One region of the Psychrobacillus sp. FSL H8-0484 genome, then DNA from elsewhere that is predicted to be linked to it. Evidence: riboswitches for the same ligand, from Rfam matches in the RefSeq annotation. Region 1 holds a riboswitch; each other region holds the start of a gene.
The links. A riboswitch is a leader RNA that binds a small molecule or an ion and turns the genes downstream of it on or off. The one in region 1 is predicted to bind S-adenosylmethionine.
Positions count from the first base shown of each region.

Region 2: linked by a shared signal. The riboswitch ahead of MHH81_RS17455 (bifunctional homocysteine S-methyltransferase/methylenetetrahydrofolate reductase) and the one ahead of MHH81_RS04525 (methionine ABC transporter ATP-binding protein) in region 1 are both predicted to bind S-adenosylmethionine.
Region 3: linked by a shared signal. The riboswitch ahead of MHH81_RS00920 (O-acetylhomoserine aminocarboxypropyltransferase/cysteine synthase family protein) and the one ahead of MHH81_RS04525 (methionine ABC transporter ATP-binding protein) in region 1 are both predicted to bind S-adenosylmethionine.

Region 1 covers NZ_JBBOSZ010000001.1:995,571-1,002,676, reverse strand. Annotated here, with positions in the region: gene addB (helicase-exonuclease AddAB subunit AddB) at 1-2,010, opposite strand, end outside; gene lepB (signal peptidase I) at 2,090-2,641, opposite strand; gene MHH81_RS04540 (TVP38/TMEM64 family protein) at 2,634-3,275, opposite strand; gene MHH81_RS04535 (AzlC family ABC transporter permease) at 3,390-4,097, shown strand; gene MHH81_RS04530 (AzlD domain-containing protein) at 4,102-4,410, shown strand; SAM riboswitch class I at 4,510-4,616, shown strand; gene MHH81_RS04525 (methionine ABC transporter ATP-binding protein) at 4,767-5,792, shown strand; gene MHH81_RS04520 (methionine ABC transporter permease) at 5,782-6,444, shown strand; gene MHH81_RS04515 (MetQ/NlpA family ABC transporter substrate-binding protein) at 6,470-7,106, shown strand, end outside.
Region 2 covers NZ_JBBOSZ010000001.1:3,566,200-3,573,305, reverse strand. Annotated here, with positions in the region: gene kynA (tryptophan 2,3-dioxygenase) at 1-702, shown strand, start outside; gene kynB (arylformamidase) at 715-1,353, shown strand; gene MHH81_RS17465 (protoporphyrinogen oxidase) at 1,893-3,278, shown strand; gene MHH81_RS17460 (nuclease-related domain-containing protein) at 3,421-4,377, shown strand; SAM riboswitch class I at 4,596-4,700, shown strand; gene MHH81_RS17455 (bifunctional homocysteine S-methyltransferase/methylenetetrahydrofolate reductase) at 4,778-6,637, shown strand; gene metH (methionine synthase) at 6,618-7,106, shown strand, end outside.
Region 3 covers NZ_JBBOSZ010000001.1:170,363-177,468, reverse strand. Annotated here, with positions in the region: gene MHH81_RS00925 (homoserine dehydrogenase) at 1-1, opposite strand, end outside; gene MHH81_RS00920 (O-acetylhomoserine aminocarboxypropyltransferase/cysteine synthase family protein) at 128-1,420, opposite strand; SAM riboswitch class I at 1,535-1,650, opposite strand; gene MHH81_RS00915 (glycerol-3-phosphate acyltransferase) at 1,791-2,432, shown strand; gene MHH81_RS00910 (YdcF family protein) at 2,475-3,038, shown strand; gene MHH81_RS00905 (GIY-YIG nuclease family protein) at 3,286-3,639, opposite strand; gene MHH81_RS00900 (DUF2087 domain-containing protein) at 3,660-4,415, opposite strand; gene MHH81_RS00895 (M3 family oligoendopeptidase) at 4,576-6,273, shown strand; gene MHH81_RS00890 (RDD family protein) at 6,288-6,695, shown strand; gene MHH81_RS00885 (lysoplasmalogenase) at 6,821-7,106, shown strand, end outside.

The DNA of each region.
Region 1 (7,106 bases):
ACTATCCGCAATAGGATAGGACACGAACAAATAGTTAGAGGCAGTAGTAAATGCTTTATAGGTCAAATAATTTTCATCCAGGAGACGCACTTTAGAAGTTGGAGCAAGTTCAAAACCGATTTGTGTAAACCACTCACGCTCGGAATCCGATAATAATCCTTCATGGTCCATCCGTTTAGGATATACACCATCATTTACCCCAATAACAAAAATAGCTTGCATATTAGACAATCGGGCAATGTCAACACTTGCGACGATTACTTGATCGACTGTCGGAGGAATCCGAGAAAAGGTTAATTGATCATACCCTTCCTCTAATATTTTCGCTGCTTCCTCTATTGTCATTTCTTTTTCGCCAAACATTAATACGAATTGGTCTAATACATTTACCCACTCATTCCATGCCTGCTCATGCTCTGAAGCGAGTAACAATTGACCACTTTCTTCTTCTATTTGCTTCAGGCTTTGTAGCTTGTCATACACTTGAAGAGACTCCATAAAGGTAAACAAAGCTGTCGCAATGTCCAAAGCCGTTTTACTTTTATCTAATTGCTTGGAAAGTTTTATTAAAGGATCAACGACAATATCTCGAACAGCATGAATATCTGCTTGGATACTTAATTCCTCATCTGTTTGCACTTTCGAATAAAATTCTAGGCCACGATACTTTTTGTAAATCCACCTGCGTGCGTCATGCCATCTATCCCCGTATATACCAAAAGACAGCACAAAATTTTCTAACCTGTCCGCACGCTCTCTCCACTTATTTTTCGGAGCGCCTGGAGGAAAGAATAAATCTGTTTTTATTGCCCGAAACATTGGCTCGTACTTCCAATCCGTTCGAATAATTTCCAACACCGTTCGACTTAGCTCAATTAAAGGATGATGTAGCATCGATTTCTTTTGGCTAATAAATACAGGAATATCATACTGCGGGAATATCGTTTCTATTAAACCTTCGTATGTTTCTGCATCGCGATGTAAGATCGCCATTTCCTTGTAACGAACCTCTTTATGCTGAATCAGTTCCCGTATTTCCCTTGCCACAGCATGTATTTCAGCGCGACGATTGGACGCTTCCGTTATTCGTAAATATCCTTCTGTTTTCACCTCTAGCGGAGGTAACTGATCAAAGTTTTCTTCTATATGAGCAAGTTCCGCTACAGCAAAACGCTTTTGTTCTGCTAAGTGAACGATATTTTCAACTTCCAGAGTTTCTACTTGTGCCATTTCTAATAATCTAGCACATGTATTGGCTGGTTGATAAAATAAGGACTGCTCGTCTAGGGAATCCGCTAAGGACTCCATCGGAAGGGCAATAGTAATTCGCTTCACTTTTTTCATTAACGCTAGAATAATTTCTAGTTCTCTCGTTGTGAATGATGTAAATCCATCTATATAGATTTCCGATTTTCCTAGCAGTACAGAGTCTTGAATTTTCGTTGCTAGTAATGTTAAAAAACCTTCTCCGTCAATATAGCTTGCTCCTAATTTTTGTTCCATCAAATCAAGCATCATCATAATGTCCGATGATTTATCGAGTAAGGTTTTAGGTGCATTTACTGTTTGCAAATCATTTAGAGCGTTGGACATTGTCGCACTGTCGAGACAGTAGCGACTAAACTCTTTCAATAGCACTTCTATTTGATCTGTAAATCCTCGTTTGGTTGCAGCTCTCTTAAATAATTTAAACTCTTCTTTATTGTCTTCCAACAAACTTCGGATCAGCATCCGGTACCCAAATCCACTTATTTCTTCTTTAGCAATTCCGCCAGTCTCTTGTAGCACACGCCAAGCCAATCGCTTAAATGTCGTCACCTGTGCTCGTATTAACCCTTCAAGCCCTGAACCAGCAGCAAGATCATACTCACTAGAAAAAGACATTTGGTCTGGAACAATATAAAATAACGGATCTCCTAATGGAGCCGCCTTTAGCGTATTAACTATTTCTCTTTGCATGAACTTTGTCTTTCCTGATCCAGATCGACCAGTAACTATTCGTAATGACAAAATAACCTAGCCCCTCTCCATAAAAAAATCCGAATAATCCCTTACTTCTATTGTACAAAACATACGATAGAGTGGGAAATTATTCGGAATAAAAGTTAAATGTAAATCTAGAAATTGGCCAATATCTCACTTTTACTTCACCAATAATCTCATTTTTTTCAATAAAGTGAAAATATCGACTATCTAGACTAGACATACGATTATCACCCAATACAAAATACCTATTCGGAGGTACCGTTTTACTGCCAGTTACCTCGGATAACTCAAAATCCTCCGTAAAATTTTCTTCCGGATTTTTATAAGCTTCAAACGTCTCTAGAAATGGCTCTTCTACTTTTTTATTGTTAATAAATAACTCATCGTTTTCGTATTTAATCGTATCTCCTGGAATCCCAATCACTCTTTTTACATAATCTTCATTTTGTGCTCCATGAAATATAATAATATCCATCCGATTGATCGGTGAAAGCTTGTTCACAATCACTTTATCATGATCAGAAAATGTTGGCATCATGGATTTCCCAACAACTTCGTAATTAGTTGCAATAAACATACGAACTATCGTAACGATAACTACCCCAATGATGATTGCTGCTAACCATTCTACTACTTCTTTTTTAGTTTTACTCAAGATTTTCTCCTCTTTTAATTTTACTTTCATTACTAATTCTTTTAAGATCATCTTCCACTTTTGTATTAATTCGTTTTTCGATCCATTTCCCGACAAACCAAAGATTGGCAATTACAAGCACAACAATAGCCGTTCGCAATGGTTGCGTTACAAATGATTTAATATCAGATCCAATGAAACTCACGACGGATATCATGATGAATTTCCCAAGCGTAACTGTCCATAGATATGTATTCTTTTTCATATTAGACAAACCAGCAACAATATTAATAATCGCAGATGGAGTGAACGGAAAACAAATAAGCAAAAATAGTGGACCGAAACCATTCCTCTCTACCCATAATATTAATTTTTGAATCTTTTCATGCCTCGTAATAAAACCAAGAACTCGAGCTCGTCCATATTTACGAATGACTAGAAATACGGTATATGCACCTGCAACAGATCCTATCCAAGAAAGAAGAAATCCAAAAAGTAATCCGTATGCGGTTACGTTCGCTACGATAAATACCACTAACGGCAAAAACGGTAAAAAGGCCTCTAAGAAGGGCAGAAGGATACCGATTATTGGTCCGAGAGCACGATACTCATTCGTTAAATTAGTTAATGTCTCCAATGAAAACCAATCAGGCATGTTGCTTTCCTCCACTACTATGTATATTTATACTATTCCCTATTATTGTATACATAAAACTATTTTCTTATAGTATAATTTGTTCATTATGTTTTTTAGGGGGTTAAATTCTAATTGAAAAATTCATTATTTGGACAAGGTTTAAAGGCTGGTGTTAGTATTGCAATTGGCTATTTTCCAGTTGCTTTGACATTTGGCTTACTTGCTAAAACATCTGGTTTATCCATTCTAGAAGCTACAGCCATGAGTATTTTTGTGTATGCTGGAGCAGCCCAATACATGTCCTTAACGCTAATATCAAAAGGTGTCGATCCTATTTTAATCGTTTTAAACACTTTTGTCGTCAATATACGTCACTTTTTAATGACGGCTGCACTTAATGAAAAGATGCAGAGTGAGAAAAAATGGATTAAAGGAATCTATGCTTTTGGAATAACGGACGAATCATTTTCAGTGCTTGCAACGCAAAAGGAAGAAAAGATAGCTACTTCCTTTGCATTTGGAGTCGCATTGATCGCGTATAGTAGCTGGGTTATTTTTACTGCAATTGGTCATGTAATTGGAGCAAATCTCCCTGCTTTCTTACAGGCGGCCATGTCAATTGCTTTGTACGCTATGTTCGTTGGTCTCCTTGTCCCTTCTATGCGAGGAAATCGGAAAGTTGTCATGCTTGCGTTAATCGCTGCAACTGTCAATGGATTTTTTTATTGGTCACATCTATTATCGACAGGTTGGTCCATTTTAATCGCTACACTGGCATCTTCTATTTTTGTCGAAATAATTTATGCACGGCGTGATCGCGGTTTGCCGAAAGGAGTTTAAGTAAATGGGTGCATGGTATTGGTGGACACTAATTGGAATGACGCTTGTTACATATATCCCTCGAGCTTTTCCACTCACCTTCTTAGAGGGTAAAGAATTACCACCAGTCGTTTCTGGTGTATTACGAAATATTCCCTATGCAGTTTTAGGTGCATTAATATTTCCTGCTATTTTATATGTGCAAGAAGGTCATTTACTATTTGGCATAATAGGTACAGTTGTTGCGTTTTCTTTAGCTTTTATTTTCGAGAATGTAATGGTTGTAGTGCTAGGTACTATCGGAGTTTTAGCTCTATACAGTTTTATGTTTTAATAATTCAGAATTATTTTATTTTAAAAATATACTTGACGGCTAGGTTTTAAATGTTTAAAGTTTAAAACAATTCTTACAACAATTAAATAGCACATCACTTTCTTATCCAGAGAAACCGAGGGGCAGGCCCTATGACGTTTCGGCAGCAGGTTCAATTCGAACACTGTGCCAATTCCTGCAAGCGAATTTCGCTTGAAAGATGAGAAGAGATGGTTTTTCGTATATTCGAAGAGCTTTCTTTTTCTTATCTAACTTTAGATAAGATCAAGAAAGCTTTTTTTGTTCTCTTGATAGAAAGGTAGATGACTGCAAACCATTGTCTGTTAAGAATAGATGAACTATCAGGAGGTCTTCACATGATTGAATTTAAAAATGTTTCCAAGACATTTCGTCTTGGCAAACGGGAGGTGCATGCAGTCAAGAATGTTTCTCTAAAAGTAAGCAAAGGAGAAATATTCGGCATTATCGGATTTAGTGGAGCTGGAAAAAGTACACTGTTACGACTTGTCAATATGCTCGAGCGTCCCTCATCTGGGTCCGTATTAATCCAAGACATTGACGTTAACTCACTATCTTCCAAAGACTTACGAACGAGACGCCGCAACATTGGAATGATCTTTCAGAACTTTAACTTGTTTAATTCCCGTACAGTTGCAGGAAATATTGCGTATCCACTCAAGCTTGCTGGTTTATCCAAAAAAGTGATTAATACACGAGTAGAAGAGCTGTTACAATTTGTTGGTTTAGCAGATAAAGCAAAAGATTATCCGGATCAATTATCTGGAGGTCAAAAACAACGTGTCGGCATTGCACGAGCATTAGCTACTTCACCAGACGTACTTATTTGTGATGAAGCGACGTCTGCACTCGATCCTGAAACAACAGCAGATATTTTACGCTTACTAAAAAAAGTAAACAAAGAGTTTGGCATAACAATCTTGCTCATCACGCACGAAATGCATGTTATCCAATCGATTTGTCACAAAGTTGCTGTAATGGAGAACGGAGAAGTTATCGAATCTGGTGATGTATTCGATGTATTCACAGATCCACAGCATTCGACTTCGCAGCGTTTTATCCAATCCGTACAACAAGACTTACCTTCTGAAAATATTTTAGAAGATTGGCGCTCAAAAGGCGGAAAAAAATTATACCGAGTTATTTTCAAAGGGGAAATTACGAATAATGCCGTGCTCTCCCAAGTCACTCAAAAGCATCAGGTTCATTTCAACATTGTATATGGTTCCATTCGAGAGCTACAAGAAAAACTCTTCGGAAATTTACTTATCTCATTTGAGGGTAAAACAGAAGCTATACAAAACGCATTAGAAGAATTAAAGACAATTGTCAATTTGGAGGAGGTGGCACCCCATGAAAGTTGATTGGAGTACATTTTGGCCACGAATTTTAGAATCGACTGGCGAAACAATTATTATGGTGATTGCTACACTCATATTCGGTTCCATTCTTGGAATTACTATTGGTCTATTACTATTTGTCACAAGAGAAAAAAATATTTTAGAAAACAAAATTGTTTTTCAAGTGCTAAATATTTTAATTAATATTATTCGACCTATTCCATTCATTATTTTCCTAGTAGCTATTTCACAGTTAACTAGATTAGTTGTTGGTACAACAATCGGTACTACAGCTGCTATCTTCCCTATGACGATTGTTGCAAGTTTTTCAATCGCTCGAGTAGTGGAAAACAACTTAGTAAGTATTGATCCCGGGGTAATCGAAGCTGCGCAAGCTATGGGTGCTAGCCCCCTTCGCATCATTTTTACTGTATTAATTCCGGAAGCGCTTGGGCCACTTATTTTAGGGCTAACGTTTATCACAGTTAGTTTAATCGATTTCTCAGCGGTTGCCGGTACAGTCGGTGGTGGCGGTTTAGGTCATGTCGCTATGACTTACGGATATCAGCGATTTGACGGTAGTGTCATGCTCGTTACGGTTATCATATTAATCGTTCTTGTGCAGCTCGCACAATGGCTAGGAAATACCTTATCTAAAAAATTTATGAGACGTTAATTAAACCTAAAGGAGAGATTTATTGATGAAAAAGTTAAGTTTATTCGTACTAGCAATTATTACTGCTTTGGTATTATCCGCGTGTGGCAGTTCTTCGGCATCTACTACAGATGGTAAAGAAACAGTAAAAGTAAAAATTGGTGTGAATGGTTCTGATGGTATTCAATGGCCTATTCTTCAAGAAAAAGCTGCAAAAGAAGGTATTGAAATTGAATTAGTGGAGTTTGCTGATTACACATTACCGAACAATGCACTTGCACAAGGGGACATTGATTTAAATGCATTCCAACATCTTTCGTTCTTATCGCAATATGTAAAAGAAAGTGGTAACGATCTTGTTCCAATTGGTTCTACAATGTTTGCACCATTAGGTGTTTATTCTGAAAAAATTAAAGACATTTCAGAAATTAAAGAAGGCGATAAAATCGCTATTCCTGATGATCCAACTAACCAAGCACGTGCACTTCGTTTATTAGAAGCTGGAAAATTAATTACACTAGCAGATGACTTCGGACTAGCCGGTGATCCTTCTCAAATTACAGAAAATCCGTTGAACCTTGAAATTATTCCGATGGTTGCTCAGCAAACTCCTCGTGTATTACCAGATGTAACTGCAGCTATTATTAACAATGGTGTTGCTGGTCAAGCAGGCTTCTCTCCTG
Region 2 (7,106 bases), 2.6 Mb from region 1:
CTTTTCATTATTATTCATCAAGTAAGTGAACTATGGATGAAGCTTTTACTTCACGAACTATCTAGTGCGATTCAAGCAATACAATCAAATAAAATGCAAGCGGCTTTTAAAATGCTTGCTCGTGTTACGAAAATCCAAACGCAGATTATTCAAGCCTGGGATGTGTTATCCACATTGACGCCAGCTGAATATTTAGAGTTTCGAGACAAGCTGGGAAAAGCATCTGGTTTTCAATCTTTTCAATACCGACAGATTGAGTTTGCACTCGGTTTTAAAACGAAACATATTCTTAAAATCTATGAGAAGGACGTAGTACTACATGAGCAATTAACAAAAGCATTCCATGCACCAAGTATTTACGATGTAGCGATACAAGCCTTAGCAAAAGCAGGGTTTGCTCTTAACACGGAAGTAGTGAAGCGTGATTATTCGATAACATATGGTGGAGATGAGAGCGTTGCCGAAGCATGGAAGGAAGTATATAGGAACGTCGATCAATATTGGGACTTATATCAATTAGCTGAAAAGTTAGTGGATGTAGAGGATTGGCTCCAGCAATGGCGATTCCGACATATGAAAACAGTCGAACGTATTATTGGCTTTAAAGTTGGGACAGGTGGCTCATCAGGAGTTAATTATTTGCGCAAAGTCCTCGATCATCGTTTTTTTCCAGAGCTATGGGATTTACGAACAAGTTTATAGAGGTGAATAAAGATGGAAAAACAATGGATCGATATATCGCAACCTTTATCCAATAAAATCGGTACTTGGCCAGGCGATACTGCCTTTCAATTTGACATAGCATTTTCAAAAGAACAGACTGGTTCTGTTAATATCGGTCGGTTCACGACAAGCGTGCATACTGGAACCCATGCCGATGCACCGTTTCATTTTGACAATGGCGGACCAACGATTGACATGCTCGACGTAAATATTTATATAGGCCGTGCCAAAGTGGTCGATGTGCTAGGAATTAATGCAATCGGACGAGAAGAACTAGAAGGATTTGAGCTAGATGGCGTGAAGCGTTTATTATTAAAAACAGCTGCTAATGTTTGTGTGGAGCAGTTTCCTAGTCAAATTCCCGTGCTGAAAGAAAATATAGGTGCTTTCTTGCAGGAAAAGGGTATTTTCTTAATCGGAGTTGATCGTCCTTCCGTCGATGCACTAGATAATAAAGACTTACCTGCCCATTACGCACTCTATCACCACGGCGTCCATATTCTAGAAAATTTATTACTCCAGGATGTGGAATCTGGCGATTATGAATTGATTGCCTTGCCGTTAAGGATTCAAGGAGCAGATGGCAGTCCAGTGCGTGCTGTACTTAGAAAGATTACTGACCCTTTATAAACTAATAAAGGGTCTTAGCTTGACGACAAAAGTATCTTTTTAAACGGTTATGAATAATAATAGATATTCCTAAAGAGGTTGCTTTATATAATTAAAAGTAAAGATAGTGGATATCTATAATGAATTGTTTATAAGGCTGGGACCACCACGAAGACTCCTGTGGGAACAGCTTGAGCAGAAGACCCCGCAGGAACGCTTGAGGAAGGAAGGTTAAGAACGCCGCGTCCTGCGGCAACGCCTTCATGACCAACCTCGTGTTGGCCCGAGGCTGAAGCCAAGCCCACGGAAAGCGAAGTGGTGGTCCTTGCCGAATTTAATATACAACTCTATGCATCAAAAATTGAGTTTGTCTACAGTGACCCTTTATAAACTAATAAAGGGTCTTTTTGTACGATTAGAAATTTGACAATCCTGAAAACTATTAGAGATTTTTTGCAGAAATACATTGGAAGAGTGAGAGAAATCATACTATATATTTTTATTACTGCTTATACTAGGGATAGTGAGTTATTCTTGATTACATAGAAGGAGTGATAATTTTGAAGAAGGTAGTTGTAGTAGGTGGAGGAATTACAGGACTGTCCACTATGCATTATTTACATAGACTTAAAATAGAAAAATCACTAGATGTCGAATTGGTTTTAGTTGAATCCAATGATTACTTAGGCGGGAAAATTTACTCTGTTAAAGAAGCGGATTTCATCATGGAAGTGGGAGCAGACTCCATTGTAGCTCGCAATACAGGCGTTATGCCATTGGTAGAAGAACTGCAACTACAGGACGAGCTTGTTTATAATGCAACGGGAATTTCCTATATTTATACAAACAATGAGCTACACGCAATACCAGCGGATACCGTATTCGGAATTCCTACTAGTGTGGAATCTTTAAATAGCAGCACATTAGTATCTGAGGCTGGAAAACAGGAAGCATTAAAAGATTTTGATTTACCAAATGAAAACTTTACGAAAGAGAGTTCCGTTGGTTCATTTTTAGAGCATTTTTTCGGAAAAGAATTAGTAATGAAACAAATTGCTCCAGTATTGTCCGGCGTGTATTCTGGGAATCTGGACAAGCTAACCATAGCTTCTACGTTACCTTACTTAGTTGATTATAAAAACAAATACGGTAGTATCATAAAAGGCTTAGATGAAAATAAATCACAGTTTCAGGCTGCTGCGAATAAAAAATTCATCTCTTTTAGAAATGGACTTTCGACGTTAATCGATCGTATGGAAGAAGAACTGAATGAATCTACTATTTTAAAAGGAGTCCACACAACGAAAATTGTGAAGAATGGGACAACATACGAAGTATCGTTATCAAGCGATGCGTACATTGAAGCAGACTACGTAGTGTTAACGACTCCACATAATGTTGCGCAAGCAATATTGCACAATGAGGAATTAGATAACGATTTTAATAAGCTGAAAAACTCGTCACTTATTAGTATTTATTTGGGATTTGATATTCCAGACGAACAGCTTCCTGCGGAGGGAACAGGTTTTATCGTTTCTGAAAATAGCGATGTGAAATGTAATGCATGCACATGGACAAGTCGTAAATGGAAGCACACATCCAAAAACAGTCATTTACTTGTGCGAATGTTTTATAAGAGCACTAATCCCGCGTATGAAGGCATGAAGCATATGAGCGAGGACGAGCTAGTAGAAGTGGCTTTACAAGATATCGAAAAGAGCTTGAAGCTAAATGGTGAACCCCAAGTGGTAGAAGTAACGAAATGGAATGATCTAATGCCAAACTATCATTTAGAGCATGGCGAAGCAATTAAATCGTTGAACGAGAAAATGGATTCACTGTTTCCTCACGTAATGCTTGCAGGATGTTCCTATTATGGAGTAGGTATAGGAGCTTGTATTAAAAATGGGAAAGAAACGGCTGAGTTAATAGCTGAAAGAATGTAAGAATTTAATTGTGAATGCAAATTTGGGGCCAAAATTTAATTTTGGTCCTTTTTTTAATATGGAAATGGAATTGTCGTTGTTTTAGTGAAATTTACATTTATTGTTCATGTGATACGATGCGAATGGGGGTGGTTTATTGATAGTGAAAACACGTTCGAATGAGTACAGTTATATTGGTTTAAAGTTGTTAGAAAGACGATTGCCAGAAATGCACGGCATGAAGGATTTGATTCATTCGAAAATGCATATGGCGAAGGCTGGAATTCACGGGGAAGTGCGAGTGGACGGGGTGTTTCAGAAGTATTCCTTTCCGTTTGAGTACGTGGTGTTGCATGATGTAAGTTTAGAATCGTATGGAAAGTTTCAGATCGATTCAGTATTTGTTACGCAGTACTATGCGGTTATTTTAGAGAGTAAAAATATAGGTGGAAGATTGCGTTTTAAGCAAAATCCTTTGCAACTAGAACGAGAAAATGATGAGGGGAAAGTGGATGTGTTTGAAAGTCCAGAGGGACAAATTGAGCGCAATATATATTTGCTCGATGACTGGTTGCAAGTACGCGGAGTGAGGATTCCTATTTATGGTGTGATCGTATTGACGAACTCGAAGGTATTGGTAGTGGAGTCATCTGTGAAATATCCTACGATACTTCATCAAACGATTCCTGTGTTTCTGAGGAATATTACTCGAGAGAAAGTGTGTTTAGAGGTGGATGAAATGCATGAGTTAGCAGCGAAAATGGTGGCGAGCCATCAATCGTATTTTCCTTATCCCATGTGTGATCGATGGGGCATCCATCCGAATGATTTGCTGACTGGGGTTTGTTGTGAGAAGTGTGAAAAGTTCGGAATGGTGAAAAGGAAAAATGGCTGGAACTGTTTGAGGTGTGGTTATGTGGATCGACTCGCTCACGAGAAGGCGATTTGGGAGTGGTTTGTATTAGTTGGGGAGAGTATTAATAATCGGCAGTGTCGATATTTCTTAAAGTTGGAATCTTTCCAATCCGTTTCACGTATATTGAATTCAATGGAGCTTATGAGAGAGGGAACAGCAAAAAGAAATACAATTTATAAGTGGAATTGGGACTTAAATAGGTGAATCGGATAATAAAGTAGGATTATCGGATAATAAACGATCATAATCGGATGATTACCCATGAAAATTGGATAATAAATAAAAAGAATCGGATAATAACCAATTACAATCGGATAATCTTCTCATCTCAAATCAGAATATCTAGAAAATTCTAAACACATCTTGACGCTATAGTTGAATAAAGGTAGTATAATCCTAATATTAAAAAACTGAATAGTGAATTCTTATCAAGAGAAGCTGAGGGACTGGCCCTTTGAAGCTTCAGCAACCAGCCGAAAGGTCAGGTGCTAAATCCAGCAGACATATTATGGTCTGAAAGATGAGAAGGTACGAATATTGCATACTCGTAAAGCCTTCTTTTTCATAGAAGGCTTTTTTTGTATTTTAGAGAGGATGAGAGCGAATGGGATTGTTAGAGAAATTGCAAAGAAATATGTTAACTGCAGACGGTGCAATGGGGACACTGCTTTATTCATACGGAATTGATTATTGTAATGAAGAATTAAACATACAGAAACCTGAGATTGTAGAGAAGATTCATCAAGACTATATTGCTGCAGGAGCAGATATTATCCAAACGAATACATATGGAGCAAATGCGATTAAGTTGGCGCGATACGGGTTAGAGCATCAAGTGAAAGAAATCAATGAAGCGGCGATGCAAATTGCGAAGAGAGCAGCTGCACCAGGAGGACAATTTGTGCTTGGGACGATCGGTGGCATCCGAGGAATACGTAAGAGTGATGCTTCCATCAGTGAAATTATTGCAACGCTTGACCAGCAAGCAACTCAACTTTTATCGGGAAATCCAGATGGTTTACTGTTAGAGACGTACTATGATTTGGAGGAGCTAACTACCACTGTGACTCATTTGCGCAAGATGACGGATACGCCAATCATTGCCCAAGTATCGATGCATGAGCCAGGTATCTTGCAAAATGGCTTATCGCTAAATGAAGCCTTGCATCAGCTAGCAGCAATTGGGGCCGACATTGTAGGAGTCAATTGCCGATTAGGACCTCATCATACAATCCAAGCGTTTGAAGGGGTCACACTCCCTGAAAAAGCGTTTCTTTCAGCTTATCCAAATGCGAGTCTGCTCGATATAGAGGATGGACGTATTGTATATGAATCCGAAGCAGATTATTTTGGTAAAGCAGCATTATACCTAAGGGAAGCAGGTGTCCGGTTAATCGGTGGATGCTGTGGAACGACACCTAAACATATAGAAGCGGTGAAAAAAAGAATCGGTAATTTACCTCCGATTACAAATAAAATAGTAAAGCCGAAAACAGCCATTATTATTCAAGAAGCAGAGCCAACAATCAATCAGCCACTCCATGAAAAAGCGAAGACGGAAAGAACGATTATTGTTGAATTGGATACGCCACGACATTTGGATACATCTACTTTCATGGAAGGGGCTGATAAGCTTTATGCCGCTGGAATTGACGCAGTCACGATGGCAGATAATTCACTAGCTTCTCCGCGAATTAGCAATATGGCAATGGGATCCATGCTAAAGCTGCAAAATAATATTCGTCCACTTGCACATATTACTTGTCGTGATCGCAACTTGATTGGCTTGCAATCACATTTAATGGGGCTTGATGCACTTGGCATCCATGACATACTGGCTGTAACTGGCGATCCAACAAAAATTGGAGATTTCCCAGGTGCAACAAGTGTTTATGATGTCTCCAGCTTAGAGTTGCTTCAATTAATTAAACAGCTAAATGAAGGTATTTCATTCTCGGGAAAATCGCTTCGAAAAAAAGCAAACTTCTCCGTTGCAGCAGCTTTCAATCCAAATGTTCGCGTACTCGATCGTGCTATCAAGCGACTAGAGAAAAAAATAGAATGTGGAGCAGATTATTTCATCACGCAGCCTGTTTATACAAAAGAGAAATTGCATGAAATATATGAAGCAACCAAACATCTATCTACACCTATTTTCATTGGCATTATGCCGCTCACGAATAGCCGTAATTCGGAGTTCTTGCATAATGAAGTACCTGGTATAAAATTATCAGACGAAGTGCTGGAACGTATGCGCTTATGTGGCGAAGATAGAGAGCGCGCGACTGCGGAGGGTATACAAATTGCGAAAGAACTAATCGATACTGCTGCAGAATTATTTAACGGTATTTACATTATTACGCCGTTTTTCCGATACGATATGTCACTGGAATTGATTCGCTATATTAAAGAGTTTGATGAAAAGAAAGCGAGAGAAAACAGCTATGTCCAAACATCTAATTGAGCAGCAGCTACAAAATAGAATACTTATCATCGATGGTGCGATGGGTACGATGATTCAAAATGCCAACCTTTCCCCAGAAGATTTCGGTGGAGAAGAATACGACGGTTGTAATGAATATTTGAACATTATAAATCCAAATGTTATTGAACAAATTCATCGAGAATACTTAGAAGCTGGTGCTGATATCATCTGTACAAATACATTTGGTGGAACTCCAGTTGTGTTGAATGAATACAATCTTGGGGATCAAGCACATGATATTAACTTTCGCGCAGCGCAGCTTGCGAAGAAATGTACGGAAGAACTTTCTACACCAGAATGGCCGCGTTTTGTAGCTGGAGCAATTGGACCAACGACGAAAACATTGTCAGTCACTGGTGGAATTACGTTTGATGAATTAACGCATGACTTTTACGTACAAGCAAAAGCTTTAGTCGAAGGTGGATCCGATGTTATCTTACTAGAAACG
Region 3 (7,106 bases), 830 kb from region 1:
TACTTTCTCCTCCAAATGAATCTGCACAATTGAGTTCAAATATTCATATTCTAATAAAACACCAACCGAACATTGATTGACTATTTTACATATTGTAGACTATTTTCTCTCAACTAACAACAAAATTCTATCTAGAGAGGACATTTGTTTTCCCTACGAGTACTTTATCTAGTGCGTTTTGCAAGTCTTCCACTGCTTCTAACCCTACAGACAAGCGAATTAAGTCCTCTGTAACACCTGATCTTACTAAGTCTTCAGGAGTTAATTGTTGGTGTGTGGTAGATGCAGGGTGAATAATTAACGATTTTGCATCACCTACGTTTGCTACATGCGACCAAATTTCAATGTTATCGATAATATGTCGGCCAGCTTCTTTTCCACCCTTTACCCCAAATGTAAGAATCGAACCAAAGCCATTGTATAAATACTTTTGTGCCAGTTCATAAGATGGATGCTCTTCTAATCCTAAGTAGTTAACCCATTCAACACCCTCGTGATTGGATAAATAATCTGCAATTTTTTGAGCGTTTTCATTGTGCTTAGGAACGCGTAAATGAAGTGTTTCTAACCCTTGAAGGAAAGAAAATGCTGCATCTGGGCTTAAGGATGGACCAAAATCACGAAGCAATTGAACGCGTAGTTTAATCGCAAATGCTACGGTAGGCACATCAATGCCATATCGCAAGCCGTGATAGGTTACGTCTGGTTCTGTGAATCCAGGGAACTTCTCTGAATCCCAATTAAAGTTTCCTCCGTCTACTACTACTCCTCCGATTGTTGTACCGTGACCACCAATCCATTTCGTCGCAGAGTGGATGACTACATGAGCACCGTGTTTAATCGGATTCGAGCCATATGGTGTTGCGAATGTATTATCTACTAAAAGAGGAACTCCTACTTCATTTGCAATCGCTGCCACTTTTTGAACATCTAACACGTTCAAACTTGGGTTACCAATAATCTCAGCGAAAAATCCTTTTGTTTTTTCTGTAACTGCTGCTCGGAAATTTTCTGGGTCTGTGGAATCTACAAATTTAACTGTAATTCCATAGCGTGGCAATGTATGTGCAAATAAATTAAAGGTACCACCGTACAAGTTTTCCGCTGCAATGATTTCGTCTCCTGCTCCCGCAATATTCAAAATAGAAAATGCAATTGCTGCCATTCCAGAAGAAAGGGCAACTGCTGCTGTTCCACCTTCTAGTAGAGCAATTCGCTGTTCAAAAACATCTACAGTAGGATTTGTAATACGAGAGTAAATATTACCAAATTCTTTTAAAGCAAATAAATTTTGTGCATGCTCTGTGTCACGAAATACAAAAGAAGTCGTTTTGTGAATTGGAACTGCTCGTGAACCTGTTACTGGATCTGGTTGTTGACCACCGTGTAAAAGAAGTGTTTCTGGTTGAAGATTTGTCATTTGAATTCCTCCTAGAAAGTAGTTTAGATGGATACTTCGGAGACGGGAGAGGATTGAGAACAAACAAAAACCCCTCTTCAATTTAGAAGAGGGGTGCGATTTCGCATGTTCCTCCTCTTATCTTCCAAATTCGTAACCTGAATTTGTAGGATGTAGCACCTTTCCAAGTTTAGAACTTGTTGGTTGCCGGGCATCGTAGGGCCTAGTCCCTCCGCCACTCTTGATAAGAGTATTAGATTATTTTTCCATCTTGTTACACAGTATATGATTCTATTTATCTGTTCGTCAAGTGTTTTTCACAAAAATTCTGAAACTTCTTTGTACTTGATACGTTTAATATAGTGGAATACTTTTTGGGGAGTGACATACGATGGTAATTTGGAGTATTAGCATCATAGTAATTAGCTATTTAATTGGAGCTATGCATGGTTCAAAGGTAGCCCAATTTTTTAGTGGAGTGAATATTAAAAAAGAAGGCTTAAAAAACTCTGGTGCCTCCAATGCAGCAATTGTTCTTGGAATGAAGTACGGGATGTTAGTTGCAGCAATCGATATTTTAAAAGGTGTGTTCGTTATTATCGGTGTCCGCTTTTTTACAGAGCAATTTGCTACTTTTTCAATTATCGAGTTGGATTTATTGCTTTATCTAGCTGGTGCCGCAGTCATTTTAGGACATAACTTCCCTATTTACACTCGTTTTAAAGGTGGAAAAGGGACTGCATCCATTATTGGTGTGCTTCTGGCTATTCATTGGCCTATTGGGCTAATCGGTCTTTTATTATTAATTGGTGCTACTTTTTTAACAGATTATTTATTAATTGGTGTATTTGTATTTTACTTTGTATTTGTGGGTGCTTCTATTTGGACTGCAGATGGAGTTGCACCAATTGCAATTGCTGCACTTTTATTATTCATGGCGTCTATTTTGCATATCGAAAACTTCCAACGCTTAGCTAGGAAAGAAGAGCCAAGGATATCTGCATTTCTAAGGAAAAAGAAGACTTCCATGTAAATGAAATGGGTGATTTGCATAAACAAAAAGAAGAGGTGGATTGTGCTTATACCTTTATTAGTGATTGCTTCTAGCGGAATCGGTATGTGGATGCTTACTAGTAAATGGATCAATGATGGACTGGAACCTAAAGCAGATGGCTCGAATGAATACGCCATCGTTTTTGGTGCCAAAGTGAAGGTAGGCAATATCCCTTCCCTCGCGTTACGTTATAGATTGGAATCTGCACTAACTTATGCTACAGAAAATCCGCATGTGAAGCTTGTATTGTCTGGTGGACAAGGACCGGACGAAGACATCGAAGAAGCTGCGGTCATGAAAGCTTTTCTATTGGAGCACGGAATAGCGGAAGATAGACTTATCGTAGAGGATCAATCTACTTCTACTTATGAGAATTTGCTATTTTCTCAAAAGCTCCTTCCGAAAAACGTAGAATCCGTAACGATTATTACAAGTGACTACCATTTACAACGTGCGAAAATTCTTGCAGAAGAGATCGATTGGGACGCAGATGTTGTAGCAGCTAAGACACCAAAAATTAGCGAAATGAAGTCGCGTTTACGTGAACGCGCTGCATTACTGAAAACCTATATTGTAGGGAAATGACTCCGAATGTGTACGTTTAGGGTCATTTTTTGTCGTGTTCATTTCCGTCGAGACCGCTCTCGTTTGTACACGCGGGCTCTCGCATAGACATGGTGAGCTCTCGTAAGAGTGTAATTGCTCTCGGATCAACCTAGATTGCTCTTGTTCGGACGCAATTTATCTAGCAAAGGATGATATTTCAACCTGTAAATAGTACTTTATTAATTCATTTAAAAAAGGCTTCCAATTCCTCGGAAGCCTTTCTATTTCAAATTTTCTTCGTATGGTATCCCTTATCCCCATATGGCTGTAATTGTTCCATCCATTTGTCCAATAGCTTTTCTAGTTCTTTCTTTTCAGACGTGGAATGATTTTTAGATGCTTTATATACTTCTATTTGCTCGATTTCAAATGCTTCTTTACCGAATTGTTTCCAATCTTCTTGGAGTAATCGATTAGTATGCGTTCCTGTTTCTAACGTGAATTTGGTGCCATTTAATGTTTTGAAGTTTCGTGTAGAAGCGACAAACTTTTTTCCGTTTTGTTTGTTCGTGATGACATAGATGCCACATTCTATTTTAATTTCTTTATACTCTTGTTTTAGTTCCTTTTTTCGCTCCATTTTTTATCCAATCCTCTACTTTAGTTTTTCACCCAGTACGCACTGCCGTCGTCTTTCCTATCTAAAAAGCCGTATTCGATTAGATAACGTCTTAAAGTGACGAAGTCAGCATATACATTTTTAAGTACTTCGTTTATTTCTTTTTCGCTGTAGATGCGTTCTAGTTCAAATCGTTTGATGATGACACGAAGTGTAGCCAGCTTTTGTTTTTCTTTCTTTGGAAATTTTACTAGCGGCCCGTCTATTCCTGCTGGGAAAAATTTCTTTTCAACCTCTTGCTGCTCTTCGGTTGTTATATTGTAACGGTCGTCCACCATCGTTGCATTTTTATGAAGTGGAAGAAAGGTTGGTGCATGGTCATCTTTTTCCTTCAACAATTCCATCATCGTTAAGAATATTTTTGCTTGGCGCTCTTTTTCCTTCAATACAAAGCGATGGTTGCGAATGGTTGATGCACTTCCAATATTTAATTCTAATTGTATTTCCGCATCGTTTTTGCCTTCATAAAATAATCGTAGGAGGCTATTTTGATGGTCGGTTAATCCAGTTAATTTTTTATTTAACCCGATTAGATAATGGAATACAGATCCATGCTCCGTTTCGATATGCCGTTTCATATAACGTTCTGCTTCATAGAGCACATTATTCTCAGGATAAATAAGCCCTTTCTCTACCTGTTCTCCACATAATAGGCAAACAAATACTTCTTTTTCTTCCATGTAACCTTGCCTTAATTGATTATCACCAGCATTCCAAAACAATTCTGAAATCTCCACCAATAAACACATCCAATCTTTGTTTGTTAATTTATAAACATTTTATAATATAGTCTATAAAAAATCAAATTAAGTTTAATAGTTGCAATTTATCTGAAAATATTAAACAATTAAGTTGTAAACGCTTTTATTCTAAGAAGCGATCGAGAGGAGAATACCTTTGGTTACATTTCAAGATTATGAGTACAAACGACCAAATTTAGAAGAAGACAAAGTAAAGTTTAGTGAGGCATTGGCAAAGTTTAAACAAGCTTCTTCAGTTGAAGAACAAAGTGCAACAATTAAAGAACTGAATGGACTTCGCAATGATTTTTCGACGCAATCTAATTTAGTTTACATTCGTGCATCTATTGATACGAATGATGAATTTTATCAAAAAGAACGTGATCATTTTGATGGAATACTTCCAGAGATAGAAGAGTTGGTTACGGAATATTACAAAGCACTTGTTGATTCACCTTTTAGAAAAGAATTAGAAGACAAATGGGGCAACCAATTATTTGATCTTGCTGATTTTCAAATCAAAGCCTTTTCTTCTGAAGTGATTTCACTTTTGCAAAAGGAAAATAAATTGTCTTCTGACTATTCGAAGCTTGTTGCTTCTGCACAAGTGGAATTTAACGGGGAAACATTGACACTTGCACAGCTTGGCCCATACGGAGAATCGACGGATCGTGATGTGCGTATAAAAGCTATGGAAACAAGATTCGGTTTCTTCCAAGAGCATGAAGCGAAGTTCGATGATATTTATGATCAGCTTGTAAAGGTACGTCATGAAATTGCTACGAAGCTTGGATATAAAAACTTTGTGGAGCTAGGCTATATCCGTATGAATCGAATCGATTATAATGCGGAGATGGTGAAAAAATTCCGTGATCAAGTTCGTGACTTTATCGTACCTGTTGCAACTAAGTTATATGAGCGCCAATCGAAGAGAATTGGGATTGATAATATGAAGTATTATGATGAATCCCTTAATTTCTTGTCTGGAAATGCTACACCACAAGGGTCACCTGAGTGGATTGTAGAGAATGGAAAGAAAATGTACGAAGAGTTATCTCCTGAAACCGCTGAGTTTTTCCAGTTTATGATTGATCGTGATTTATTGGAACTAGTTGCTAAAAAAGGAAAAGAGTCAGGTGGTTATTGTACATTTATCGATAACTATGAGTCTCCATACATTTTCTCTAATTTTAATGGAACTTCTGGTGATATCGATGTGTTGACTCACGAAGCAGGGCACGCATTCCAAGTATACTCCAGCCGTGATATTGGAATTCCAGAATACCTTTGGCCAACATACGAGGCTTGTGAAATTCACTCGATGAGTATGGAATTTTTCACTTGGCCTTGGATGGAATTGTTCTTTAAAGAGCAAACAGACAAATATAAATTCGCTCATTTAAGTAGTGGCTTGTTATTCTTACCTTATGGTGTAGCTGTAGATGAATTCCAACATACTGTTTATGAAAATCCAGAAATGACACCAATTGAAAGAAAAGCGGCTTGGAAAAAAATTGAGGAAATTTATTTACCTCACCGTGATTATGATGGGAATAGTTATTTAGAAGCGGGTGCTTTTTGGCAACGTCAAGGACATATCTACAATAGTCCATTCTATTATATCGATTATACATTAGCACAAATTTGTGCATTCCAATTTTGGAAGCGTTCAAGAGAAGATCACGAAGCGGCTTGGAAAGATTATTTACACCTTTGCCAGCTAGGCGGTTCTAAATCGTTCACAAAATTAGTAGCAGAAGCGAATCTAATCTCTCCATTTGAAGAGGGTTGTGTGGAGTCTGTTATTGGATCGATTGAAGATTATTTAAATAGCGTGGATGACTCTGCTTTGTAAGAAGGGAGAGAATAATGACAAATCCGGCTGGATTTTGGATACGTTTTTTCGCAGGTATCTTTGATAGTTTAATTATTGGTATTCCACTTTCATTCATTAGTTTCTTGATCTTTGGTGATTGGGAAGAAACTCCTGTAACGAGTCTCGGAAATTTAATGTATACATTACTAGTTCCTGCTTTATGGTATGGATATACAGTAGGAAAGAGAATATTGGGTATTCGAATTGTGAAAGTAGATGGCACAAATCCTGGCTTTGGAACAATGATTTTTCGAGTTATTGTTGCTGGTTTTGTATATGTATGCACTTTAGGAATAGGCCTTATCGTAAGTGCATTTATGGTAGGACTACGAGAAGACAAACGAGCAATTCATGATTTTATTGCAGGAACGTATGTAACTAGTAATCCCCCAGAATATTAAAAGATGCAAGAACAGGCTTGAGCAATTATTCAGGCTTGTTCTTTTTTTATTTTTCTTTTGCATACAATATTGCAGGATATTAAATTTCAGTAACGAATATAAGAATAGAGGGGTGTTGCTTTTTTATGTGGAGTAAAATTATTTCGGTTTTCATTGCGGTTATGGGAATTGTTTATATATTCTTCATACCAGAAGATCCTGTATCTACTAAAATTATTTTTAAACTTATTCCAATGCTGCTCATTTTATTGTTGGCATTTATTCAACCTTCTGAGGAACCTAAAAAGTATAAATTGCTCATTATAGTGGGGCTATTTGTTTGTATGCTTGCAGATGGGTTAATTTATTGGTTTATTATTGGACTGATTACATTTTTAATCGGGCATATTTGGTATATTTTCGCTTTTAGAC